4 regions of the Vibrio campbellii CAIM 519 genome follow, and region 2 is predicted to be linked to each of the others. Evidence: predicted binding sites of a transcription regulator. Region 2 holds the regulator's gene; each other region holds the start of a gene.

Region 1 (6,147 bases), 410 kb from region 2:
TCTGCTTCTTGAGGCGCATTTTCTTCAGGTGGTGGTGTTACTTCAACTGCCCCTGAAACCTGTTCAGCCAAGGTCTCCACAGCACCAGAAACTAATAGATTAGGATCGAGTGGCGGGATAACCTGCAGGTCTTCTGTATCCTCGTCGATAGCAGGCTTTTGGCTTACATGGCCAATGATCGATTGATAGTAACGGCGGATGTTTTCTACGTAGTTACGTGCTTCATCACCACGGGCATAACCGTAACGAGTCTGGCTGTAATAACGTTTCTGACGCAACAATGGTAGACGCTCTTTTACATCTGCCCATGCGTTCGGATCGCCGCCTTGCGCTTTAGTCAGGCGTCGTGCGTCCATCATATGACCATAGCCAACGTTGTAAGATGCCAACGCAAACCAAATCTTTTCGTGTTCATTAATGGAATCTGGTACACGAGCGACAATACGACGCAGGTATTCCACACCACCTCGAACAGACTGTTCTGGGTCAAGTCGGTCCGTTACCCCAACGCTCTTCGCAGTAGGCAATGTAAGCATCATCATTCCACGTACACCCGTCGGTGATTTTGCTTTTGGTTTCCAGTGGGACTCTTGGTAAGCCAATGCGGCGATCAAGCGCCAGTCGAACTCTTCACTGTACTTTTGGAACAGTGGTGACCATTTCGGCAGGGTGTTATCCAAAGCTCGAATAAAGGCACGCGTGTCTACGTAGTCGAAAGCTTCAATGTGACCGATGTATTTCTCTTCGAGTGTCGCGAGTTCACCAGACTGTTTAATGTTGCCAAAGAACTCGATCAACATGGCATACAAGCTTTCATCTTCAGAACGACGAGTAAACCAAGAGACAGGTTGGTCTTCGGTGAGCTCAAAAGCCAAAGCTAAATCTGGGTATAGGCGCTGCGCCAAAGACAGTTCCACCGAGTCAGTTACTGTAAAACGCAACTCACCTGTTGATACGTGTTTTAAGAGGTCGCGAGTATCGGCATCGCCAATAATTTCGAATTGCAGCTCTGGGTGTTCTTTCTGTAGCGCGGTTAATGTCGGAACAAATTGTGACTGCTCAACAATTTGCAGCGTCTCTGCTCCTGCATTGCTGTCTTCGTTTCCGGCTTTCTCATCTTTTGATTCTTGATACTTGATGAGCTGGTCTACATCGCGAGGGCGAAGCTGGCCTTTTTTGTACACTACTTGCTGGCTCACATAGTAGTAAGCAGGCCCGGGACGGAAGCGTTGAACCGCTTGAGAAGTTTGGTTTAAACCTGTCGCGATAATATCAATATCGCCTTTTTTTAGAGCAGGGAATAACTCTGCTTGGCGGAAAGCGGGTCTGATTTCCAACTTCACGCCGAGTTGCTCTGCAAATTTGCGCGCCAGTTCGTAATCCAAGCCAGCAGGACCATCAGGACCAATGTAGTAGGAGAGTTGGTTGTTTAGCGTGCCAACACGTAGGACACCACGCTCTTGGATTTGCTCGAATTCACTTTTGGGTTCCGACTCAATCTGACAGGCAGAGAGTAAAAGCACAGAGGCGAAAAGTAGGGCGCTGCGCTTGAGTCGGTTGAACTGACTTATTTGCATTAATTCGGTACGTCTCGATAATTTTCTAGTTGCCTTTATATCAAAGCGAGCTGGTGGGGCAAAGTGAATCAGACAGATAGAGTGCGACATTGTGTGATTTATCGACATTTTAGTCGGAATTCAAATTTGACGAAAAAAATGACGCAAACGGTTGCTTTTAGTGTTACATCACAAAAACAATTGCTATATAATGCGCTCGCAACGAAGAGGTGGCATCGGCATAGGTTTGAAAAACCTTCGGGAATAGCTTCGAAGAAAACAGTATAACCCACTGAATTTATTCCAATATCACCTTAATCACTTGCAATAAGAGACCTAAGCACATGAGAATTTTGCGTGGCTCCCCAGCTCTTTCTGAGTTTCGTGTTAATAAACTACTGGAACTTTGTCGTGAACAAGATCTGCCTGTCACTGGCATTTACGCTGAGTTCATGCACTTTGCGGATCTAAAGTCTGACCTTGATGCTCAAGAGTTGGAAAAACTGGAAAAATTGCTGACTTACGGTCCAACGATCGAAGAGCATGAGCCAGAAGGTCTTCTACTTCTTGTTACGCCTCGTCCGGGCACTATTTCGCCTTGGTCTTCTAAATCTACTGATATCGCCATCAACTGTGGCCTAGACAAAGTAAAACGTCTTGAGCGCGGCACGGCATACTACGTAGAGACATCGACGCCTCTTAACGATGCTCAAATGGCTGATGTAAAAGCACTCATCCATGATCGCATGATGGAAGTGACATTTACTGATTTTGATGCGGCAAACGCGTTATTCCAAGCGGCAGAACCTGCGCCTGTAGCAGACGTTGACCTATTAAAAGGCGGCCGTGCTGCGCTTGAAAACGCAAACGTTACCCTAGGTCTTGCACTTGCAGATGATGAAATTGAATACCTCTACGATGCGTTCGTAAATAAGCTAGAACGCAACCCGACTGACATCGAACTAATGATGTTCGCACAAGCGAACTCAGAGCACTGTCGTCACAAGATCTTCAACGCAGACTGGACTATCGACGGAGTTAAGCAAGAGAAGTCTCTGTTCAAGATGATCAAGAACACATTCGAAACTACGCCTGAAAACGTACTGTCTGCATACAAAGATAACGCAGCGGTAATGGTAGGTTCTGATGTAGGTCGTTTCTTCCCGAACCCAGAAACTCGCCAGTACGGTTACAGCCAAGAGAAAGCGCACATCCTAATGAAGGTGGAAACGCACAACCACCCAACTGCTATCTCTCCTTGGCCGGGTGCTTCTACTGGTTCAGGCGGTGAAATTCGTGATGAAGGCGCGACTGGTATCGGTGGTAAGCCAAAAGCAGGTCTAGTTGGTTTCACAACCTCTAACCTACGTATTCCTGGTTTTGAACAGCCATGGGAAACAGATTTCGGTAAACCGGGTCGCATCGTTAACGCTCTAGACATCATGCTAGAAGGCCCACTTGGTGGTGCGGCGTTCAACAACGAATTTGGTCGTCCAAACCTACTTGGTTACTTCCGTACTTACGAAGAGAAAGTTAACTCTCACGGAGGTGAAGAGGTTCGTGGTTACCACAAGCCAATCATGATTGCTGGTGGTATGGGTAACATTCGTGACGAGCACGTTCAGAAGAAAGAGATCCCAGTAGGTGCAAGCCTAATCGTACTGGGTGGTCCTGCAATGAACATCGGTCTTGGCGGTGGTGCAGCTTCTTCAATGGCATCTGGTCAATCAGCCGAAGACCTAGATTTCGCTTCAGTACAGCGTGAAAACCCAGAGATGGAACGCCGCTGTCAGGAAGTGATCGACCGTTGTTGGCAACTTGGTGATGCTAACCCTATCGCATTTATCCACGATGTGGGCGCGGGCGGTATCTCGAACGCACTTCCAGAGCTTGTGGACGATGGCGAACGTGGTGGTATCTTCCAACTGCGTGATGTACCAAATGATGAACCAGGCATGAGCCCACTTGAGATCTGGTGTAACGAATCTCAAGAGCGTTACGTAATGGCGGTTGCGCCAGAGAATATGGAAGTATTCGACGCAATCTGTAAGCGTGAGCGTGCACCATACGCAGTAGTAGGCATCGCAACTGAAGAGCGTGAACTGAAACTTGAAGATTCACACTTCGAGAATACGCCAATCGACATGCCAATGGATGTGCTTCTTGGTAAGACGCCTAAGATGCACCGTGATGCGAAAACGCTTAAAGCGAACAACCCAGCGGTTAACCGTGACGGTATCGAGCTAAACGAAGCAGTGGATCGCGTTCTACGTCTACCAACGGTTGCAGAGAAAACATTCCTTATCACTATCGGTGACCGCACAGTAACGGGTCTAGTTGCTCGTGACCAAATGGTTGGTCCTTGGCAGGTGCCTGTTGCTAACTGCGCAGTGACCGCAGCAAGCTACGACACTTACCACGGTGAAGCGATGTCGATGGGTGAGCGTACACCAGTGGCTCTACTAGACTTCGGCGCTTCTGCTCGTCTAGCGGTTGGTGAAGCAATCACAAACATTGCAGCGACAAACATCGGTGATATCAAACACATTAAACTGTCTGCAAACTGGATGTCTCCAGCTGGCCACCCGGGTGAAGACGCAGGTCTTTACGAAGCAGTAAAAGCTGTAGGTGAAGAGCTATGTCCAGCACTTGGCCTGACTATCCCTGTGGGTAAAGACTCAATGTCGATGAAGACCAAGTGGGAAGAGAACGGTGAGCAGAAAGAAGTAACCTCTCCGCTATCTCTAATCATCACTGCGTTTGCTCGTGTTGAAGATGTGCGTAAGTCAATCACGCCACAACTTCGTACTGACAAAGGTGCTACATCACTAGTTCTTATCGACCTAGGTAACGGTCAGAACCGTCTAGGTGCAACGGCTCTAGCACAGGTTTACAAGCAGCTTGGTGATAAGCCAGCAGACGTAGACAACGCAGCGCAGCTAAAAGGTTTCTACGAGGGCGTTCAAACTCTAGTAGCGAACGGCCAAGTAGTGGCTTATCACGATAAGGGTGACGGTGGTCTATTCGTTACTCTAGCTGAGATGGCATTCGCGGGTCACTGTGGCGTTAAAGCTGACATCGCTGACCTTTATTCAGAAGAGAAGGGCGAAGATGCACTAGCGGCGCTATTCAACGAGGAGTTAGGTGCGGTCCTTCAGGTTAAGAATGAAGATTTAGACGCTGTACTTTCAACGCTAGCAGCAAACGATCTTGAAGCGTGTTCACACGTAATTGGCTCTGTAGAAGCATCTGATGAGCTAGTGATTACTTCTGGTGAGACAGTAGTTCTTGAGCGTAACCGTACTGAACTACGCACTATCTGGGCAGAGACAACGCACAAGATGCAAGGTCTACGTGATAACCCAGTATGTGCTGACCAAGAGCACGAAGCGAAGAAAGACAACTCTGACCCAGGCCTAAACGTCAAGCTAAGCTTCGATGTAAATGAAGACATCGCAGCGCCTTACATTGCGGGTTCTATGGTAAATACTGGCGCGAAGCCTAAGATGGCAATTCTGCGTGAGCAGGGCGTTAACTCTCACGTTGAGATGGCAGCAGCCTTTGACCGTGCAGGTTTTGAAGCAACGGATATCCACATGAGCGACATCCTAACGGGTCAAGCGGTTCTAGAAGAATACCAAGGCCTAGTGGCGTGTGGTGGCTTCTCTTACGGTGACGTACTTGGTGCGGGTGAAGGTTGGGCTAAATCAATCCTGTTCAATGAGCAAGCGCGCAACCAGTTTGAAGGCTTCTTTAAGCGTGAAGATACGTTCTCTCTAGGTGTGTGTAACGGCTGTCAGATGCTATCGAACCTGAAAGAGCTAATCCCAGGTGCAGACCTATGGCCTCGCTTCGTTCGTAACGAATCTGAGCGTTTTGAAGCTCGCTTTAGCCTAGTTGAAGTACAAAAGTCTGACTCTGTATTCTTCGACGGCATGGCAGGTTCTCGTATGCCGATCGCAGTGTCTCACGGTGAAGGCCGCGTAGAAGTACGTGACGCAGACCACCTAGCGGCGATTGAAGCATCAGGTACTATTGCAGTTCGTTACGTGGATAACCACGGTAACCCAACTCAGCAATACCCGAACAACCCGAACGGTTCGCCAAACGCAATCACAGGTCTAACGACTGCTGATGGCCGCGTAACTATCATGATGCCGCATCCAGAGCGTGTATTCCGCACAGTAGCGAACTCATGGTCTCCAGAAGGTTGGGGTGAGAACGGTGCTTGGATGCGTTTGTTCCAAAACGCACGTAAGAACATTGGCTAACCATGACTTAGTCAACGGTTAACGAAAATAGTAAAGCGCTGGTTGAGAGACCGGCGCTTTTTTATTTTAGGGAATCGAGAATAGACTTCGCCCTATAGGACGCTGCGCTTCGAGAGTCGGGAAAAATAGCGGCGTCATTTCCTAGACTGACGAAGGAAGGAGTAGGAAATCTCTTTTGAACAATGAATAGGGAGAGATCCCCAACTCACTCGTGCCTTGTTCTTGAGGATGACGATTAAATTGCGTTGGACTCATAAGGTGTTGACAGTATTAATTCCTAAATAGACAAAATGAAATCGTCTCCCGTCTCCCGTCTCCCG
Region 2 (6,147 bases):
GGGACAGAGATTATATGTTTATTAAACCTGTCAAAGAGATGGTTGCGGTACATAAGCTCAGCGTCTTGCGCGAAATTCCTGATTGTGGCCACGTGTGTAATGTGGAAAGACCAGACGACTTTAATCAGCATTCTATCGAGTTCATTAAGCAGCAAAGTCTTGCGGCTTAATAGATTTTTCAGTCAGACCCAAAGAGTAGGGGAGCCATTATGGCTCCCCTATTTGATATCCACATTGCCAGCATGCCCCAAACTGACCTTCATTTTGTTCTGAACATTGTGGGCATCGCCAATCTTGATAAGTTCGGTCCGCTTGTTGTCGATAATCTTCAACAATGGCTGACGCTTTCAACTCTTGCTCTGGATGTAAAAGCCAAACATACGGGTCTGTATCATCGCCAAATGGCAGTTCGCCTTTCAAGCCAAACATTCCCTCGCCTCTTACTTCACAAGCTATCTGTTCGGTTTTTAGAAGCTCGCAAACGATATGAGCTTCAGCAGGATTCTTGGCGACGTATATTTTCATTAAGCGTTTCCGTTTTGTACTTGAGCAGGGCGAACTTTATTCATAACCCATTTTGCGATGATTGGGAACAAACCAAGTAACGCAAATGACGCTAATACGGTCGGCGACACAATACCTGATAGGCTATCAATGGTGGCGAGTTGAGTACCAGCGTTTAAGTACACGGCAGTGCCTGGCAGCATACCGATTTGGCTGGTTAAGTAAAAACGCGCAATGGTCATCGGTGTTAACCCCATCAATAAGTTGATAAGGAAAAACGGAAAAACAGGAATCAAGCGCAGAGAAAACAGGTAAAAGGCACCATCTTTTTCAACGCCTTGGTTAATCGCACTCAGTTTACTCCCAAATTTGCTTTGTACCCATTCTCTCAATAGGTAACGGCTACTCAAGAAAGCAATCGTAGCGCCGATGGTGCTGGCAAAAGAAACCAACAATAAGCTAGTCCAAAAACCAAACAAAGCAGCACCGAGCAGGGTAACGACAGCTGCGCCTGGAATCGAAAACGCAGTGATGGCGATATAAGCAAAGAAATAGGTCGCGGCGGCGTATATGAAGTTTTGGTCAATAAAGCTATTTAACGCCTCTTGTTGTGCTTTTGCATTTTCTAGGGTTAGGTATTGGCCAAAATTTACACCTAAAAAGAGGATGGTCGCGACTAGGATCAGTCCTAAAATCATTTTCTTATTCATATCAATTGCTCCGTTTGGCTTCTTAAATAATAAGACAGAATGGAATAAGAAAAAATTTCAAAAAAAAACCGCAGCGTGAAAACTGCGGCTTTTACTCAATGTCATACTGATATGAACGCGCTACGGGAGAGCACTCATCAATTCTTCTCGGCGAGACTGAGGTACGACGCTCCAATGTGTACCGTTGATTGCGCCCTCTAGTGCCCACAACAACTCAAGGCTTACCGTTGAGGCATGCGTATCTTGGATTGCTTTGTAAGCGTTTAAGGCACCTTCTTCTTCTAGCTGCTCGACAGAGTCAATGCCTGCTTTCTTCAACATACGTTCAGTTGCTAGGCGAAGGTTCGGAAGGTCTTTCAATCGGTTAGGTTTGGTGCTCGCTTGTTGCTTTTTCTCTTGCTTAGCGGTCTCTAGAGATTGCTTTGCAACTTCAATCAAGCGATCGGTTGAATCCCATAGATCATTAGAAATCGCATAGTATTTCGTAACAACTGGGAAACCACGTTTTTTGTAGACGTACGGTTTTAGTCCTTGAGTCTCGAAGTCAGAAGATGTTTGTCGGTCAGCTCGAATGTGAAGTTGGTTGTTTACGACTAGCGCAAACATCGTTTCATCAGCGAAGAGCCCGAAGCCGCCAAACATTGAGCGCGACTTGATATTACCAAGTGCCTCAAACAGCTTCATTGAGTCTTTGAGTATCGGTTTATCCATGGTGTGTTATCTCGGTGTAATTAATATTACGCCACCAAAAATCAGGTCCGAGAGATTAGCAAATGCATGCAGACACAATGTCATTAAAGGGTAAACTCACTTAATGCATATTTGCCATCGGTAACCCCGCTACCTTCCATCTAATTCGATGGTTCAGGCCGGAGGCTTTGCGTCCCACCCTTTCGAATGGTTTGCCCTGTGCGTGACCATTTGAGAATACTTCGTATATTGAATTAACATCACGTTTCAAGTACCAAAGTGTGATCTTGGTTCAGTTAATAGTGCTATTTTGGTGTGTTTAGTTTCATATTTTGGACTGCTTAATTGCCATACTAAAGCTTGATGTAGGAAATGGGCTACAAGTGAGTTAAAACAGCAACTTATCTTAGCTTTTGATTGTATAAGCGATGTCGAATGTTTCAAAAAAGTTATTTTACGCAATAAAAAAGCGCCCCGAAGAGCGCTTTATAAAAATTGAGGTGAAATTAGTTCAATTTCTTAACTGTATTGCGAACTACGATCTCTGGCTGCATCTCAAACACACGCTTTTCGTGCTCTTTGTCTTTGATGCGCTCTAGTAGAATTTCAAACGCGTTTTTACCCACACGACGTTTCGGTTGGTGGATCGTTGTTAGCGGCGGTGAGAAGTACTCAGCAAGCTCAATGTTGTCGTAGCCGATAACGGAGATGTCATCTGGTACTTTGATGCCATTTTGTTGTAGACGGCTCATCAACCCTAACGCCATTGTATCGTTAAAGCAGAATACAGCAGTTGGGCGTTTTTCCATTGCAGTGATGTTGTCTGCAGCAAGTACTGCTGTATCACACTCGAAGTTACCTTCAAGAACCCAATCTTCGTTTATTGCAAGATTTGCTTCAGCCATTGCACGACGGTAGCCTGCGATACGCTCTTGGCACGCTGCCTTTTCAAAGTGGCCACTCAAACATGCGATGTCAGTATGACCGTTGTCGATCAGGTATTTCGTCGCGATGTAACCGCCTTCTTCTGAGTTATCAATGATCTTATCTGCCTGTGAGCTTTCTGGGCCCCAGTCCATTACCACTTTAGGAATGTCTGAATGGCGATCAAGCATCTCTTTTAGCTCTTCCGTCAAGTCAGAACACATTACTAGGATGCCGTCTACGCGTTTCTCAGCAAGCATGCGGATGTAGTCACGTTGTTTCTCGTAGATACCACCAGTGTTACATAAGATCAGTGTGTAACCTTGACGGTAACAGTAGCTTTCAACACCATCGATCACTTCAGAGAAGAATAGGTTGGTTGATTGAGTAACTAACATACCGATAGTACGAGTAGAGTTGCATTTCAAACTACGAGCAACAGCACTTGGCGCGTAATTGAGCTCATCCACTGCTTTCATTACTTTTTCTTGAGTGGTCTCTGCAACAAAGCGAGTTTTGTTAATTACGTGCGAAACTGTTGTGGTAGAAACGCCGGCTAAGCGAGCAACGTCTTTAATAGTGGCCATAAATGATGTCCTGTATCGAGCTACTGAATACCGTAGTGAAGACAACCATACGTTTAGGGTCTTGCGCAAACCGAGCAACTGCAGAAAGGGCATTGCTGAGATATTTGGCAGCGGTTGTTCCGAAATCGGTATAAAAATGTTTGTAGCAACATTTGTTGCTGAAACGCCTATTCCTGTCTTACATAAATGAGAAATAGGTCAGCAATCATGTTAAGAAAACACGAAAACCGCTATATTTCAGCGGTTTACATATAAATCATATTTAATCGTTTGCGCTCACATTTTAGACTGATGTGGGCAGACTGGCAATATTTTCAGCGGTTGTTTTGTGCCTTTGAGGTCACATTTTAACGGCTAAATTTGTTGGGTTTCTATGAGCCAGATTAAAAATAAACGAATAAAATAGGGAGCCTAAATAGCAGGCTCCCTAAAATAGGCGGCAATTATTCACCAAGAAGGTAGGTGCTGTCCAGTTTACAGAATGCAATTAATAGTTGCGCAACGCTAACATAGAAGCCAAATTCATCGAATTGCTTACATTTAGCAGCAAACTGAGGCAACCAAGTCATAAGGTGCTGCTGGATGAATTCGTTCTGTTTCTCGAACGCTTCTTCCATATGCTTTTCTTGCTCTAGTTCGTTTGAGCGAATGATCATGTTGCCTAAGAAATCCAGCTCTACCGCTAAGTGGTCTGCTGGTTCTTTAAGGTTTTCGTCTACCTGCACGCCAAAATCAGCCATCAGCTTTTCCATCTCTTCTGCTGGTTTATCATTTAGCAGGCCAGATTTACCGATGTACATAGAGGCGTAAGGCAGTGCGCCGTGTTTTTCTGTTTTAAGGAAAAGTTCGCAGAAGTCTGCAGCTAATTCTAGCTGAGCGTCTTCACGATCTTGTTGGCGGTTGAGTGCATCAACAAGGGTATCAACGGCTGGTTTCAGTGATTCATTTTCACCAAGGCCGGCTAAAAAGCTTCGAATTTCAACACTGTGGTAGGCTTCCAATTCATTTTCTGTCAGCTCTTTTGCGAACAGACTAGAAAACCACCAATAGATCTCGGCGCGTTTTTCGTTAAAAGCTTTCACTTCTTGCATTTTTTTGCTCCTGAATGATTCTCCCTTAAGTGTAAACAATTAAGATGAATAGCAGTAACTATAATTGTTATGCTTTGTGGGAAAATATTCGTAGTTATGTATGGCCGTAAATAAACTTGCTTTGAATCAATAAAATCGCAAAATCTTGCATTTTAATGGTTCCACGACTAGAAATGTTACTAGTTATGAATAGAATACGTCTTGGATAATAAAAAAGACAGAAAGTGGTGTAAATGAGCTATCACGTATTAGTCGTAGAAGATGATGTTGTAACTCGTAGTAAGCTTGCGGGCTATTTCCAAAACGAAGGCTACAAAGTCAGTGAAGCAGAAAGTGGCGCAGAGATGCGTGAAGTGCTGCAAGGTGGCGATGTAGATTTAATTATGCTGGATATTAACTTGCCCGGCGAAGACGGCCTGATGCTTACGCGTGAATTACGCAGCCAATCAGATATCGGCATCATATTAGTGACAGGACGCACGGATAGCATTGACAAAATCGTTGGCCTAGAAATGGGCGCAGACGATTATGTGACAAAGCCTTTTGAACTAAGGGAATTACTGGTTCGCGTTAAGAACTTGCTATGGCGCATCTCTGCGGCTCGCAACGGTTCTCAAAAAGCAGCCAGCGACACTAATGAAGAACACATTGTGCGCTTCGGTGAGTGGACGTTTGATATTCAACGTCGTGCTCTAAGCCGCAATGGTGAGCCAGTGAAACTAACGAAAGCAGAATATGAGCTGTTAGTTGCATTGTCTTCGTACCCAAATCAGGTACTTAGCCGTGAGCGTATTTTGAATATGATCAGCCACCGAGTGGATGCGCCAAACGATCGTACTATCGACGTTTTGATTCGCCGCATGCGAGCTAAGATGGAGTTTGACCCTAAGAACCCACAAATCTTTGTGACGGTTCACGGTGAAGGCTACATGTTCGCTGGTGACTAAATCATCGCAGTAAAGAAAAAGGAGAGCACTGGCTCTCCTTTTTTGTGTCTGTCATTTTTGTAGCGCAATCTGGCGTAAGATGCTTGCTAGCTATTAAACGCTGTTTCTATGGCTGCAATATTTCAGGATCTTCCATTTCAACCATTGGTGTTTGACCGACGTTGTCGCGCAGCTTTTGCCATAACCCACCAAGGTATTCATACCAGTAGAGTTCGGTTTGCTCTAGGTAGCGTGCTTTTGGTGCGTATTTCTGCCATGGCTGCTCGATGTCATCAATCGCCATAAAGTTCGTTGGTGCTGGGATTGGTTTAATACCCGCAGCGTTGAACTCATACAAAGCACGTTTCATGTGGCTAGCAGAAGTCACTAACACAATATCTTTTTGTTTTACGAAGGCTGCCGCTTGGCGTGCTTCTTCCCAGGTGTCTTTCGCGTCTTCCAACAAAATGATATCGGATTTGGCTACACCAAGAGAAAGCGCAACGTTCGCCATCATACGAGCATGGCTTATTTCAGAGCCGCCAGCGTAGCCAGACAGAATGAGTTTTGCACCTGGGTACATACGCAAAATACGAATGCCTTCGGTGAGTCGCATCAGTGATGTGCGACTTAATTGAGAAGTGGGTGGGATCTCATTGTCCACCACATGGCCGTTACCGAGCACCATGACATAGTCAACAGTACCAGAAACAGG
Region 3 (6,147 bases), 930 kb from region 2:
TTTACTTCACCACGCTGAGCACGTAAACGTAATGGGCTGAAGGTGACCGCCTTGAGTGAATCATCCGCTTGTGACTTCAGGGTGGTATCGCGTAGGTTAGCTTCCACTTCTCCCGACAAGCTGTAAGCAAGCATATTTTGATCACCCGCCAAGCCTTTTAAATCGAGGCTTAAATCAGAGAAGCCATTGACCGCGAGTGCTGTTGGTAAGTAGGGATGAAGCAACTGCAGAGGGATTCCATCCGCATTAAGGCTAAGCGCCCAAGGTTGGCTGGTGGTACTGAGGTCGATTTGACCTAAGCCTTCAACATAGCCTTGCTCTAAAGGAGCAAAAAAACGCGTTAGTTGCCAGAATCCATCATCACTTTGTGTCGCAATCGCAGCGTGTGATGTGATGACTTGGTCGTAACTTGCGTTTACCACGCTGGCATCAAGCTTGCCACTCCAAATACCCCAATGACCGTTGTTGTGCTTTACTTCGAGCTGGTCACCTTCCAAATTCAAGCCAGAAAGCTGCCAGTAAGGCTGTTTGGATAACTGGATAACTTGGCTGCGTTCAATCTCTAATTGCTTCACATTGACTTGCTGGAGCCTCTCCGTGGCTTTTTGCCACCAGTCCACCTTGTCATCTGGTTGGATCGCCCATTTCAATCCACTGATAGTCGCGTTGTTGATTTTCCAATGCTCAGGCTCAAACTCACCAGATACCTGCACACGACCTTGTTGCCAATCCAAACTCAGTTCTTGCAGTTGAATCGAACCTGACTTTAGCGTGGCATTTAAGCGAGGTTCAATCGCAGTTTGATCTTGAAAACTGACGCTATCAGCTTGCAGAGAAAGCTGCGCTGTTGTCCCCCATAGTGATAGCGGTAAAGAGGCGTTTTCTAGCGATAGCTCTAGGTTTTGCCAATGCCAATCTCCATATTCGATATCTGCATTTAACAGATCGAGACTGTTGATATGGCTGATATGAACGGGCAGGGCCTGCCAAGGCTTAGCAAGCAAAGATTGTAGCTGTATGTTGTCGATTTTTAGTTTATCGACGGTCATGTTTATGATTGACCAACCTTGTGGGTATTGTTCGCCTTGACCCGATACTTCGCTGCCACGCCAGTTAAACGAGGCGCCGTAAAGGGTGCTGTCTTGCGCTTTGTAATCCACGTCGATGAGTAATTTATCAAAGGCTTCGCCATTCCAATGCAATTGTTCGGCAGAGAGCTGAATCTCACCGTATGGCACTTGCTGAGTGTCGCTCGACCATATTGGATCTTGGATTTGCACATCTACCCCCGTAATGCTGAATGCATCATCGGCGTAATCGATATTCTTCAAGGCGATTTGATGGAAGTAAACGTTGCCCAGCGCCGGCAGTGTTGGCATACCTTGCTGTAGACTCAACCCATCAATCAGCAAGCTGTCGACAATCCATTTTCCATCGCGACGAACATCTGGGTTCAGCCAGAGATCGACTTGCTCAATGAAGGGTAGATTTTGTTGTTTGGTTGCCACGCCATTGAGTGTGAGGTGGTAAGGAAACTCGTATTGAACGTTATCCGCTTGCAGTGGCAAATCGACTAAATCGGAAAACAGATTCCACGTTTGGCGAGAATGCGAGGTGGTCAGCATGCCTAAAAAGACGGCCGGAACTGCGATCGCCAGTATGAGTATTAGAAGTAGAACTCGACTTGCTGTTTTCATCCCTGCCCAAACCTATACATAAATTGGAGTAAGTGAATATTGAATTACTTAGATAGGCTTAAGCTTGTATCAATCTTGGGCTGGATTCAATAAAAAGCCCCTCAAAAGAGGGGCTTGAAGATTGTTTTTGTAGCTAGGTCACTAAGGTCTAGTGAGTGGCTTAATTCAGCTGAGGACCTGCTGCCACTAGTGATTTACCTTCTGCGTTGTCAGTGTACTTATCAAAGTTGTTGATGAAGCGCTCTGCCAAGTCTTTCGCTTTGCTTTCCCATTGTAGAGGGTCAACGTAGGTATCACGTGGGTCAAGGATGTTTGGATCGACGCCTGGCAGTGAAGTTGGTACTTCTAGGTTGAAGATCGGAATGTGTTTGGTTTTCGCATCTTCAATAGAACCATCAAGGATTGCATCAATGATGCCGCGTGTATCTTGGATAGAGATACGTTTGCCGCTACCATTCCAGCCCGTGTTCACTAAGTAAGCTTCTGAACCTGCTGCTTCCATACGTTTCACTAGCACTTCAGCGTACTTAGTTGGGTGTAGGGTTAGGAACGCTGCACCAAAACACGCCGAGAAGGTTGGTGTCGGCTCAGTGATGCCACGCTCTGTACCCGCTAGCTTAGCGGTGAAGCCAGACAGGAAGTGGTATTTAGTTTGCTCAGGCGTCAGTTTTGAAACCGGAGGTAACACGCCGAACGCATCAGCCGATAGGAAGATCACTTTGTTTGCGTGACCGCCTTTTGATACTGGCTTCACGATGTTGTCGATGTGATACAGTGGGTAAGACACGCGGGTATTCTCTGTCTTAGAGCCATCATCAAAGTCGATAGAACCATCGCTACGAACCGTCACGTTTTCTAATAGTGCATCGCGGCGGATTGCGTTGTAGATATCAGGCTCGGCTTCTTTCGATAGTTTGATGGTCTTCGCGTAACAGCCGCCTTCGAAGTTGAATACGCCGTCGTCGTCCCAGCCGTGCTCGTCATCACCAATCAGTGCACGTTTAGGATCGGTAGATAGGGTAGTTTTACCTGTGCCAGACAGGCCGAAGAAAACCGCTACGTCGCCTTCTTGGCCCATGTTTGCACTACAGTGCATCGATGCGATGTCTTTCAGCGGAAGGAAGTAGTTCATCATTGCGAACATGCCTTTCTTCATTTCGCCGCCGTACCAAGTACCGCCGATCAGTTGCATGCGCTCTGTTAGGTTGAACACAGTAAAGTTTTCAGAGTTCAGACCGTGTTCTTCCCACTTGTCGTTCGTGCACTTCGCGCCGTTCATTACCACGAAGTCAGGTTCAAACGTCGCCAACTCTTCTTCTGTTGGGCGGATGAACATGTTTTTCACGAAGTGCGCCTGCCACGCTACTTCGGTGATCACTCGAATGCTCAAACGTGTGTCTGGGTTTGCACCACAATAACCGTCAATCACAAATAGACGCTTACCTGAAAGCTGGTTGGTCACTAGCTCTTTTAGGTCGTCCCATACTTCTTTGTTGATTGGTTTGTTGTCGTTTTTCACTGCGTCAGAAGTCCACCACATGTGCTCTTCTGTCGTTGCATCTTTAACAATGTACTTATCTTTTGGTGAGCGACCAGTAAAGATACCAGTGTCTACGGCAACCGCGCCGAGTTCTGTAACCACACCACGTTCATAACCTGTTAGGTCAGCACGGGTCTCTTCCTCAAACAGCATTTCGTAGCTTGGGTTGCGAACAACCTCTTTAACGTTATGCAGTCCGTGTTTGGTCAGATCAATTGTTGCAGCCTTTGTATGTTCCATAACGGTCATAGGTGCTCCTTATAAGGATTTTTGTAGGGATTTTGTAAGAATGTTTTAATTTTTATCTGCTCACCATGCTAGCAACGGGGTGGGGATAAAACAGGGATATAGTTCAAAAAATACCCACGATTTAAGTGGGTTTTAGGTGGCCCGTCACATATTGGTGCGAATAGTTTATCGTGGGCGCAAACCTTTGCGCTAGGGGAAAAGAATTATTAATTATTTAAAATTAAGCGGTTGCTTTATTACGTCTGAGGTTAGGTAATTAGAGGGTTTGATCACAAAAAGGCCAGCATGATGCTGGCCTTTTGAAGGGTAAATTACAAGCTTGTTAAGCTATGAAAATTAATGCAGTGTTTTCTTCTCTGGAGCGGCTTGTGCATAGAGCTCAGTGATCTCCGCTTCGTCAAATGAATATGACGTGCCACAGTAATCACAATGTAAAGAAACTGATCCTTCTTCCGCTAAAATGTCATTAATTTCAGCACGCTCAACGGTAATGATCGCTGCACCACTACGTTCACGAGAACAGCCACAGTGGAACTCCACTGGTTGCGGTTCGTATAGACGAACAGAATCTTGGTTGTACAAGCGGTAAAGCAGTTCGTTTGCCGGTAGAGTGAACAGTTCTTCGTTCTTCACGGTTGCTGTTAATTGCTCTAGGTGCTCGAAGTCTTCGGGTGTACCCGTGCCGTCCGGCATTACCTGAATCATCATGCCTGCTGCGTGAGCTTTACCTTCGTGTTCACCAGTACGGATCCACAGGCGCGTCTTCAACTGCTCTGAGTTTGCGAAGTAGCCTTCGATAACGTCAGCCAGTGTTTCACCTTCTAGGCCAACGACACCTTGGTAACGTTCGCCTTTCTTTGGCTCGATAGTGATCACTAGGTAGCCTTTACCCATCATTTCGTGCAGGCTTGCGTCATCCGCAATGTCGCCTTCCCAACGTGCAACGCCACGGATCTTCTGATCGTGATCGCCATTGATTACAGCCAGTGATACAGGACCATCACCTTGTAATTGGATAGTGATTGAGCCTTCGAACTTCAAAGTTGCCGTTAAAAGAGTGGTTGAAACGAGTAGCTCACCCAACAGTTTTTGCAGTGCTGCCGGATATTCCTTGCTGGAGATAATACGTTGGTATGCTTCATCCAATTGAACCAACTCGCCACGTACTGAAAGATCTTCGAATAGGTAGCGGTTTAAAACATTATTTGCCATGGAGTGCTTTCCTCGTCGGTAATTCCGGCTTTTATTGGTGTTTGAACTTAATGATGTCACGGCGCTGCTTCTTATCTGGGCGGCGTTCCGGACTTGGGTTGTGGGCGTTGAGTTTACGCTGTTTCGCGAACTCTTCGCGTTGGCTGACGCTTTCGTCAGTTTCACGATAGAGCGTTTGAGCGATTGGTGCACCCATGCGACGATCAGAGATTTTCTCGATAATCACCGTCTTCTCTTCATTACCTTGGCGAAGACGAATCTCAGCGCCCAACTCAACGATTTTGCTTGGTTTGCTTCGTTGCCCATTATAGTGGACTTTACCGCCATCGACCATATTGCGTGCGATGGAGCGGGTTTTATAAAATCTGGCAGCCCATAGCCATTTATCTAGCCTTACGGCTTCATTTGCGGAACTCATACGACTCTACACTATCTAATCACTGCAATAATAAGGCAGTAACTGGTGGATTATTCACCTACAGATGGAGCCAAGGCTGTTTTTTTTCAAGGGAGTTGGCAAAAACTGCATAAGAAAAAGGCATGAAAAGGAACTTGTGATATAGTTCACTGCTCTTTGTTGAGTAGTAATTTTATTGAAAATTTAGCAAGATAGAGTCGACACTCTCTACTTATACTTAAGGTCGACCGACGTCAGAATAAAGGAATCAATTCAGTGAAGCGTTTAGAGCTAAGTGCAGGATTAGCAAGCAGCCCGCTACTGGCTCAGATTAAGTCCAACAATCACACCATACAAGCGAAACTCAGTTTGTTCTTAACTTGTCTATTCATAGCAATGACAGGTTGGATATTGGGTAAAGTGGTGTGGCTAGCAATGCCTCAAACTTCTGATGTGACTCAATGGAAGCCATCAGCAGGTGCTGTTGCGTCTACGAATAAAAAGGACGCGATTGATTTCAATGCCCTTCAAAATGCGAACTTGTTCGGAAAGTACACCGAGCAAAAGCCGGTCGTAGTAGAGCAGCCTGTCGTGCAAGATGCGCCTAAAACTCGCTTAAACCTAACACTTGTTGGTGCAGTTGCGAGCAGCAACGCAAAAACGAGCCTAGCGGTGATCGCCAATCGAGGTAAGCAAGCCACTTATGGTATCGGCGAAGAAATTGACGGCACACGTGCAGAATTAAAAGCGGTATTGGTTGATCGTGTGATCATCGACAACCAAGGTCGTGATGAAACCCTAATGCTCGAAGGTATCGAGTACAGCAAACTGTCTGAAACACGTCCAGCAACCCGCCCGCAAGCGGCGAAAGCGGATAAATCATCAGCGGTGAGCGAGAAGGTCGACCAAATTCGTGCGGAGATTTCCAAAGATCCGCAAAGCGTATTCAAGTACATCAACATTTCTCCAGTCAAAAAGGATGGAGGAATCGTCGGTTATCGCGTCTCACCAGGTCGTGATGCGGCGTTGTTTAATGATGTCGGTCTAAAACC
Region 4 (6,147 bases), 800 kb from region 2:
GTTTGACCGTGAATGTTCGAGATATGGATATTGATTGCTTCCAGAAGGTGGTAAATTAGACACACTAGATTTACTTAGTGCGGCCAAGGAGTTGTCGCACTTTCAATATGTTGAGTGTTTCGATGTCGATTAAAGAACTACTGTTTTCTTTCCAAGGTCGTATAGGCCGTAAAACTTACTGGGTGTGGAATATCATCTACTACATCATGATCTTGGGCTTCGGTGCAGGCATCAGTAAGTTATTCCCTGCGTTTTCTTATATTCTTCTGCCTATCTTCCTGCTAATTCTTCTTATCCCAGATTTGGCGATCACCACTAAGCGTTGGCATGACCGTAATAAGTCGATTTACTGGTTGGCGTTGAACATCCCGTTGATCATTGGCCGAGTCGCAACGCCAATGACAAACCCAGCAGCACAAGACCCATCGACACCGCAAATGATGATCGCTTCTATTTCTCTGATTTGTGGCCTATGGATTCTGGTGGAGTGTGGCTTCTTGAAAGGCACTACAGGTCAGAACGACTATGGACCTGAGCCGAAGTAAGCTCATTGGATATTGGACTCGTTGGACGTAGATTCTTAGTCTCGCTAGGGCTCGCTAGAATGACGGATTTCTTTTATTTAATAGTCGCTTAAAGTAACCGTCATTCTGAACAGCGAGGTACGAGCGTGATTCAGAATCTACTCACCGAGTGCTCCGAGTTTGAAGTAAGCTGACTTTGCTGGTGGGTCACAATAGGAAACCAAAACAACTCATTAAGGAGAATGAACCATCAACAAAACACCTTGCGTTTACATCCTAACTTCAAAAAATAACTCTGTTCTCTACATTGGTGTTACTAGTCGACTGCCCCAAAGAATATGGCAGCATAAAAACGGGATCGTTAAGGGTTTTACCAAGAAATATCATGTTCACAAGCTCGTTTACTTTGAGTGGTTCGAAGACATGGCTTTAGCCATAAAAAGAGAAAAGCAGCTGAAACAATGGAAGCGTGAATGGAAGTTAGATTTAGTGAGAGAATCTAACCCTGACTTTCTCGATTTATCCAATGAGTTTTAGTAAAAATCATCCCTACCTTTCAACGCCTTCAACTCAACCACATCGGCTTTTTGAGTTGGTGCAGACTCCCCTTGTAATGCTTCTCTAAATTTCACGACCTGTTTTTGTAGCTCATTCATCAACACAACATTGGTGTGGTTTGGGTTTTTGCAGTTATTAATGACTCTATCTATGTGACTTTGTTGTGCCCACAATCGTGGTTGCATCCGTTCTGAGGCACCTTCTATCATCTCTTTTGCCATATCATGACGAAACTGTTCAAAGGCTTCGGGATCGCGTTCTGCCATTTTTACCATCTCATCGAATGAGGGCAAAACTTGAGGCTTGTGGGTGCTTGCCATAACTATCTCCAAATCCATTGGATCTTGCTCCTAGTTACTAAAAGCTTAATCCATGTAGAAACGCAGGTAGAAGGAATGACAGCATCGTCTCACTAATAAGAGTGCATGTTCATAACTAAGTGGGAGTGAGTCGAGATATTAGGCTTGAATACGGTACACACAGCGGCGTTGACCACTGATGATGTGCTCGGCGCGTTCGATTTTGGTTTCATTGCCGAGAAGCGATTGGAAGACGTTGAGCTCAGATTGGCACAAGCTTGGGCAGCGAGTCGCAGCTTTACAAATAGGGCAGTGGTTTTCTATCAGAATAAAACCATGCTCATCTTGTTCCAGTTCGGCCATGTAGCCTTCTTGCTCACGCAGGGTAACCAGTGTCTGTAACTTGCTCTCTAGCGAGTCGCACTGCTCAAGGTGCTGTTGGTAGCTTTGTAGGGTGAGTTTTTCGCGTTCAGACGTGACTTTTTCCAATCCGTCTTTACCGAAGATATGCTCTACGGCCTCAATAAATTGAATGGTCAGTTCACCGTGGCGATCTGCAAATTGTTCATGACCTTTTTGTGTCAGAGACCAGTGACGAGTTGGGCGACCAACTTTGACTTTTACATCATGGATCGACAGGACGCCGTCATCTTCCAGACCTTGCAGATGCTGACGCGCACCCATGGTTGTCATACCCAGTTCAGAAGAGAGTTGTTTCGCAGTGACAGAGCCATCACGCTTAACGATTTGCAAAATCCTATCTACGGTCTTCATATACCCACCATTTATACGTCAGTACATATTATGCTCGATAGGGTTAGTAAAGAAAAGTGTTGACTTAATTTGTGTGTGGATTTGTTGGGTCTATGCTCATGCGAACAAATATATATCGCCATTCTGAACAGCGAGGAACGAGCGTGATTCAGAATCTATTGTCTGTTTGTACTGTGGTTTAAGGTGAGTAGGAAAGAATAAGGGGTTGCTGTGACTAGATCCTTAGTCTCGCTTGAGCTCGCTAGGATGACGAACTCTTTTGGTTTATAGCTTGATAAAGTAATCGTCATTCTGAACAACGAGGGACGAGGTGATTCAGAATCTATTATTCGTTGATTCTATAGCCTGAGTTTAGGCATAAAGATGGGGAGCTCGCTGGAACTAGATTCTTGCTCGCTAGAGTGACGTACTCTGATGATGACAAAGGAAGCGTAAATGACTTGCAAGGAAAGAAAGGCTCCAACTCAGAGTGAGTGGGAGCCTCCAATAATGCTTAAAGAATAATATCGCGTACTTCTGGATCTTTACGCTCTAGGTAGTGCGTAGACTTGATGCGACGAATAGTACGACAACGACCACGAATCAATAGAGTTTCTGTTGTTGCGATATTGCCTTGGCGAGAGATGCCCTCTAGCAGGTCACCTTTAGTAATCCCCGTTGCAGAGAAGACTACGTTGTCGCTGCGCGCCATGTCTTCCATCTTCAATACAACATTCGCTTTTACGCCCATCTCTTCACAGCGTTGTAGTTCAGCTACGCCGTAGATGCGGTTTTCTTCCGTATCACCTTTTACTTCGTGACGAGGAAGAAGGCGACCATGCATGTCACCGTCTAGTGCGCGAATCACTGCTGCAGATACTACGCCTTCTGGTGCGCCGCCGATGCAGTACATCATGTCTACTTCGCTATCTGGCATACAAGTTAGGATTGAAGCGGCTACGTCACCGTCTGGCACTGCGAATACGCGAACGCCCATGGCTTGCATCTCTGCGATCACTTCATCGTGACGAGGCTTCGCAAGCGTAATAACGACTAGCGTATCAAGAGACTTGTTCAGCGCTTTCGCTACGTTTTCTAGGTTTTCTTTAAGTGGCTTACCTAGGTCGATAACGCCTTTTGCTCCTGGGCCAACAACCAATTTTTCCATGTACATGTCAGGCGCTTTAAGGAAGCTGCCTTTCTCACCTGCTGCCAATACTGCCAGTGCGTTAGATTGGCCCATTGCGGTCATGCGTGTACCTTCGATTGGGTCTACTGCGATATCGACCTCGTCGCCACCAATACCCACTTGCTCACCGATGTACAGCATTGGTGCATCATCGATTTCACCTTCACCAATAACGATTTCACCACTGATGTCTGTTTTGTTCAGTAGGGTGCGCATCACTTCAACTGCAGCACCGTCCGCTGCGTTTTTGTCGCCACGGCCAAGCCATTTGTAACCAGCCAAAGCGGCACCTTCAGTAACACGGGAAAATGCCATTGCTAAATCGCGTTTCATGATGTCTCCAAGTAACAAGAGGGAAGAATAAGTTGCGCGGCGATTTTATCACATCGTCAGTTAAACGTTTGCCTTTTTGCTGAGCTTTTACTTTAACTAAGTTGAATTTGATCAATACTTGGGTGAGTTTAAGGGGTAGTGATGGGAAAATGCATTGCGCAAAAATGCTTCGATGATAAGAAAAGTCAGCGTTTAGTGAGATTGCGCCGATTTTTTAACCGAATGATGCAAAATATCGAATATAGTAAGTGTTTCTCGTCGCTACGCTGAGTAGAATGAACCTCATAGGTAAGGTGCAAGCGAATGCTCGCGCATCGTCCCAACGGAATAACAATAGGTAGGCCAAGATGTCTTTTGAAGTACTAGAACAACTAGAATCGAAAATTCAAACTGCAGTTGACACAATCACTCTTCTTCAGATGGAAGTCGAAGAGCTGAAAGAAGATAAAGTGAAGCTTGAAACAGAAGCAAACGAGCTTCGTTCTCAGCGTGAAGAGCTTGAGCAAAAATCTCAGCAAGCTCAACAAGAGCATGCTCAGTGGCAAGAGCGCATCCGTGCACTACTTGGCAAGATGGACGAAGTGGAATAATCCACTTAAGTATCCAGAATCAAAAACACCCGCTTCGGCGGGTGTTTGCGTATTTGGCGATGGGTTTTTAGCGAGTAGCTCGTTGCTAATAAAGGAATAGGGTTAGTTTAACCCTTCCTCTCCGTCGTCTTCTTCATCGAGCTCTAGGTCTACATTGAGTGGCTCAGGAGAAAGAATGATGCCAGTGCTGTCTGCGTAGATGTAATCTTCAGGTAGGAAGCTAACGCCGCCAAAGTTAACCGGTACGTCGATTTCACCGATACCTTGGTTTGCTGCCCCAACAGGGATAGACGCGAGTGCTTGGATGCCTAGGTTCATGTCTTCCAGCTCGTCCACTTCGCGGACACAACCGTAAACGACGATGCCTTCCCATTCGTTTTCTTCTGCAAGCGTCGCGATTTCTGCATCGATTAAGGCCCTGCGTAGGGAACCACCACCATCAATCAACAATACTCGTCCGATACCATCTTGTTCTAACGTTTCGCGGATCAGTGCGTTGTCTTCAAAACACTTAATCGTTGTCACTTGCCCGGCAAACGAAGCTCGTCCGCCAAAGTTACTGAACATCGGTTCAACCACGTCTACCTGATCAAGGTAGATATCACAGAGTGCTGATGTATTGTATTCCATAGCGTACCTTTCTAAACAGAAACTGTTGTCTTTGAGTATATCTAGGCATTAAGTCAATGCAATGACAATCCTTTTTTAACTCATTAGAGTTTGAGCTACCACAATTGTTGCAAATAAAACATTGGTAACCAGCGAGCACTTCACAACTACGGGCATCATTGGAGCGATTTGCGCAGGTTTCTCGGTATTCCAAACCGCTTTACCATGGTTCGCCACCACGAAAATGCTAATCAAGAATGGCAAGCTGATCCATACCGGTTTGTCTTGAATCAGCAGGTAAACAGCAAAAGCCAGTAGTGCGCCACCAAGTAAGATGAAGTGGTATTGTTTCGCTTTGCGTTGGCCAAGTCGAACCGCCATGGTGCGTTTACCACATTCGCTGTCGTTCTCGATATCGCGCATGTTGTTGATGTTGAGTACAGCTACTGCCAACAAACCACAACCTAGTGCTGGTAGGAATAGTGTCGCATCTACATGACCTGTGTGTAGGAAGTAAGTGCCAGATACACCAAGTAGGCCAAAGAAGATAAATACAGACAGGTCACCCAAGCCAACATAACCATAAGGCTTGCTGCCCATGGTGTAAGCAATCGCCGCGATAATGGCAAGAATGCCCAGACCGATAAAGGTAATGATACTTTCAAAAGAGCTCAGTGCATAAAACACTAAGGTTAAACCAGCAATGGCGGTCAGGATGATGTTGAAGATAATCGCTTTCTTCATTTGATCCGCTGTTACCGCGCCAGACTGCATCGCACGCTGAGGGCCCAAACGGTTATCGTTGTCTGTGCCTTGTACTGCATCGCCGTAGTCGTTCGCAAGGTTAGACAATATCTGCAGTAGCGTTGCGGTGACGAAGGCCATTACCGCGATGGCCAGCGAGAAGTGACCCGCAGAATAGGCGAGTACGCTACCGGTCAAAATAGACACCAGTGCGAGGGGTAATGTTTTTGGACGAGCGGCTTCAAGCCAGATCTGCAATGATTGTTTCATGGATATTTCGTGCTAGGAACCAATGTGCCCAGTATAAGCACAAAGCGCCCGTTACGCTATTGACCTGAAACAACTCAATTAAGAGTCAAAGACTTACGGAGAAGGAACACAGTTTCCATATTTGAGGTAATAAATGGCGTTTTTTGGGAAAGGGAAGGGTACGGCGCACGTTGTTACTAGATTCTTAGTCTCGCTGGAGCTCGCTAGGATGCCGAACTCTTTTGGTTTATAGCTTGTGAAAGTAACGGTCATGCGGAACGAAAAAGCCCAGAAGCATT

The links. Region 2 encodes PurR, which represses purine synthesis genes. Its sites were predicted from a motif close to TNANGNAAACGTTTNCNTNA; they were not measured.
Region 1: the regulator PurR is predicted to act here: its motif matches at 1,717-1,736, upstream of purL (phosphoribosylformylglycinamidine synthase).
Region 3: the regulator PurR is predicted to act here: its motif matches at 3,659-3,678, upstream of pckA (phosphoenolpyruvate carboxykinase (ATP)).
Region 4: the regulator PurR is predicted to act here: its motif matches at 3,713-3,732, upstream of glpX (class II fructose-bisphosphatase).

What each region holds. Positions count from the first base shown of each region.
Region 1 is NZ_CP015863.1:751,317-757,463, forward strand. Features, by position in the region: gene mltF (membrane-bound lytic murein transglycosylase MltF) at 1-1,577, opposite strand, end outside; gene purL (phosphoribosylformylglycinamidine synthase) at 1,901-5,827, shown strand.
Region 2 is NZ_CP015863.1:1,160,792-1,166,938, forward strand. Features, by position in the region: gene A8140_RS05555 (alpha/beta fold hydrolase) at 1-170, shown strand, start outside; gene A8140_RS05560 (putative signal transducing protein) at 208-525, opposite strand; gene A8140_RS05565 (TVP38/TMEM64 family protein) at 525-1,214, opposite strand; gene A8140_RS05570 (TfoX/Sxy family DNA transformation protein) at 1,335-1,925, opposite strand; cyclic di-GMP riboswitch class I at 2,042-2,131, opposite strand; gene purR (HTH-type transcriptional repressor PurR) at 2,411-3,415, opposite strand; gene torD (molecular chaperone TorD) at 3,859-4,506, opposite strand; gene torR (two-component system response regulator TorR) at 4,740-5,453, shown strand; gene elyC (envelope biogenesis factor ElyC) at 5,560-6,147, opposite strand, start outside.
Region 3 is NZ_CP015863.1:234,781-240,927, forward strand. Features, by position in the region: gene A8140_RS01185 (AsmA family protein) at 1-1,697, opposite strand, end outside; gene pckA (phosphoenolpyruvate carboxykinase (ATP)) at 1,858-3,486, opposite strand; gene hslO (Hsp33 family molecular chaperone HslO) at 3,823-4,698, opposite strand; gene hslR (ribosome-associated heat shock protein Hsp15) at 4,730-5,116, opposite strand; gene gspC (type II secretion system protein GspC) at 5,372-6,147, shown strand, end outside.
Region 4 is NZ_CP015863.1:356,289-362,435, forward strand. Features, by position in the region: gene A8140_RS01735 (5-carboxymethyl-2-hydroxymuconate Delta-isomerase) at 1-59, shown strand, start outside; gene A8140_RS01740 (DUF805 domain-containing protein) at 123-545, shown strand; gene A8140_RS01745 (GIY-YIG nuclease family protein) at 798-1,061, shown strand; gene A8140_RS01750 (DUF3135 domain-containing protein) at 1,058-1,420, opposite strand; gene A8140_RS01755 (helix-turn-helix transcriptional regulator) at 1,541-2,155, opposite strand; gene glpX (class II fructose-bisphosphatase) at 2,649-3,656, opposite strand; gene zapB (cell division protein ZapB) at 4,004-4,246, shown strand; gene rraA (ribonuclease E activity regulator RraA) at 4,349-4,876, opposite strand; gene A8140_RS01775 (1,4-dihydroxy-2-naphthoate polyprenyltransferase) at 4,952-5,869, opposite strand.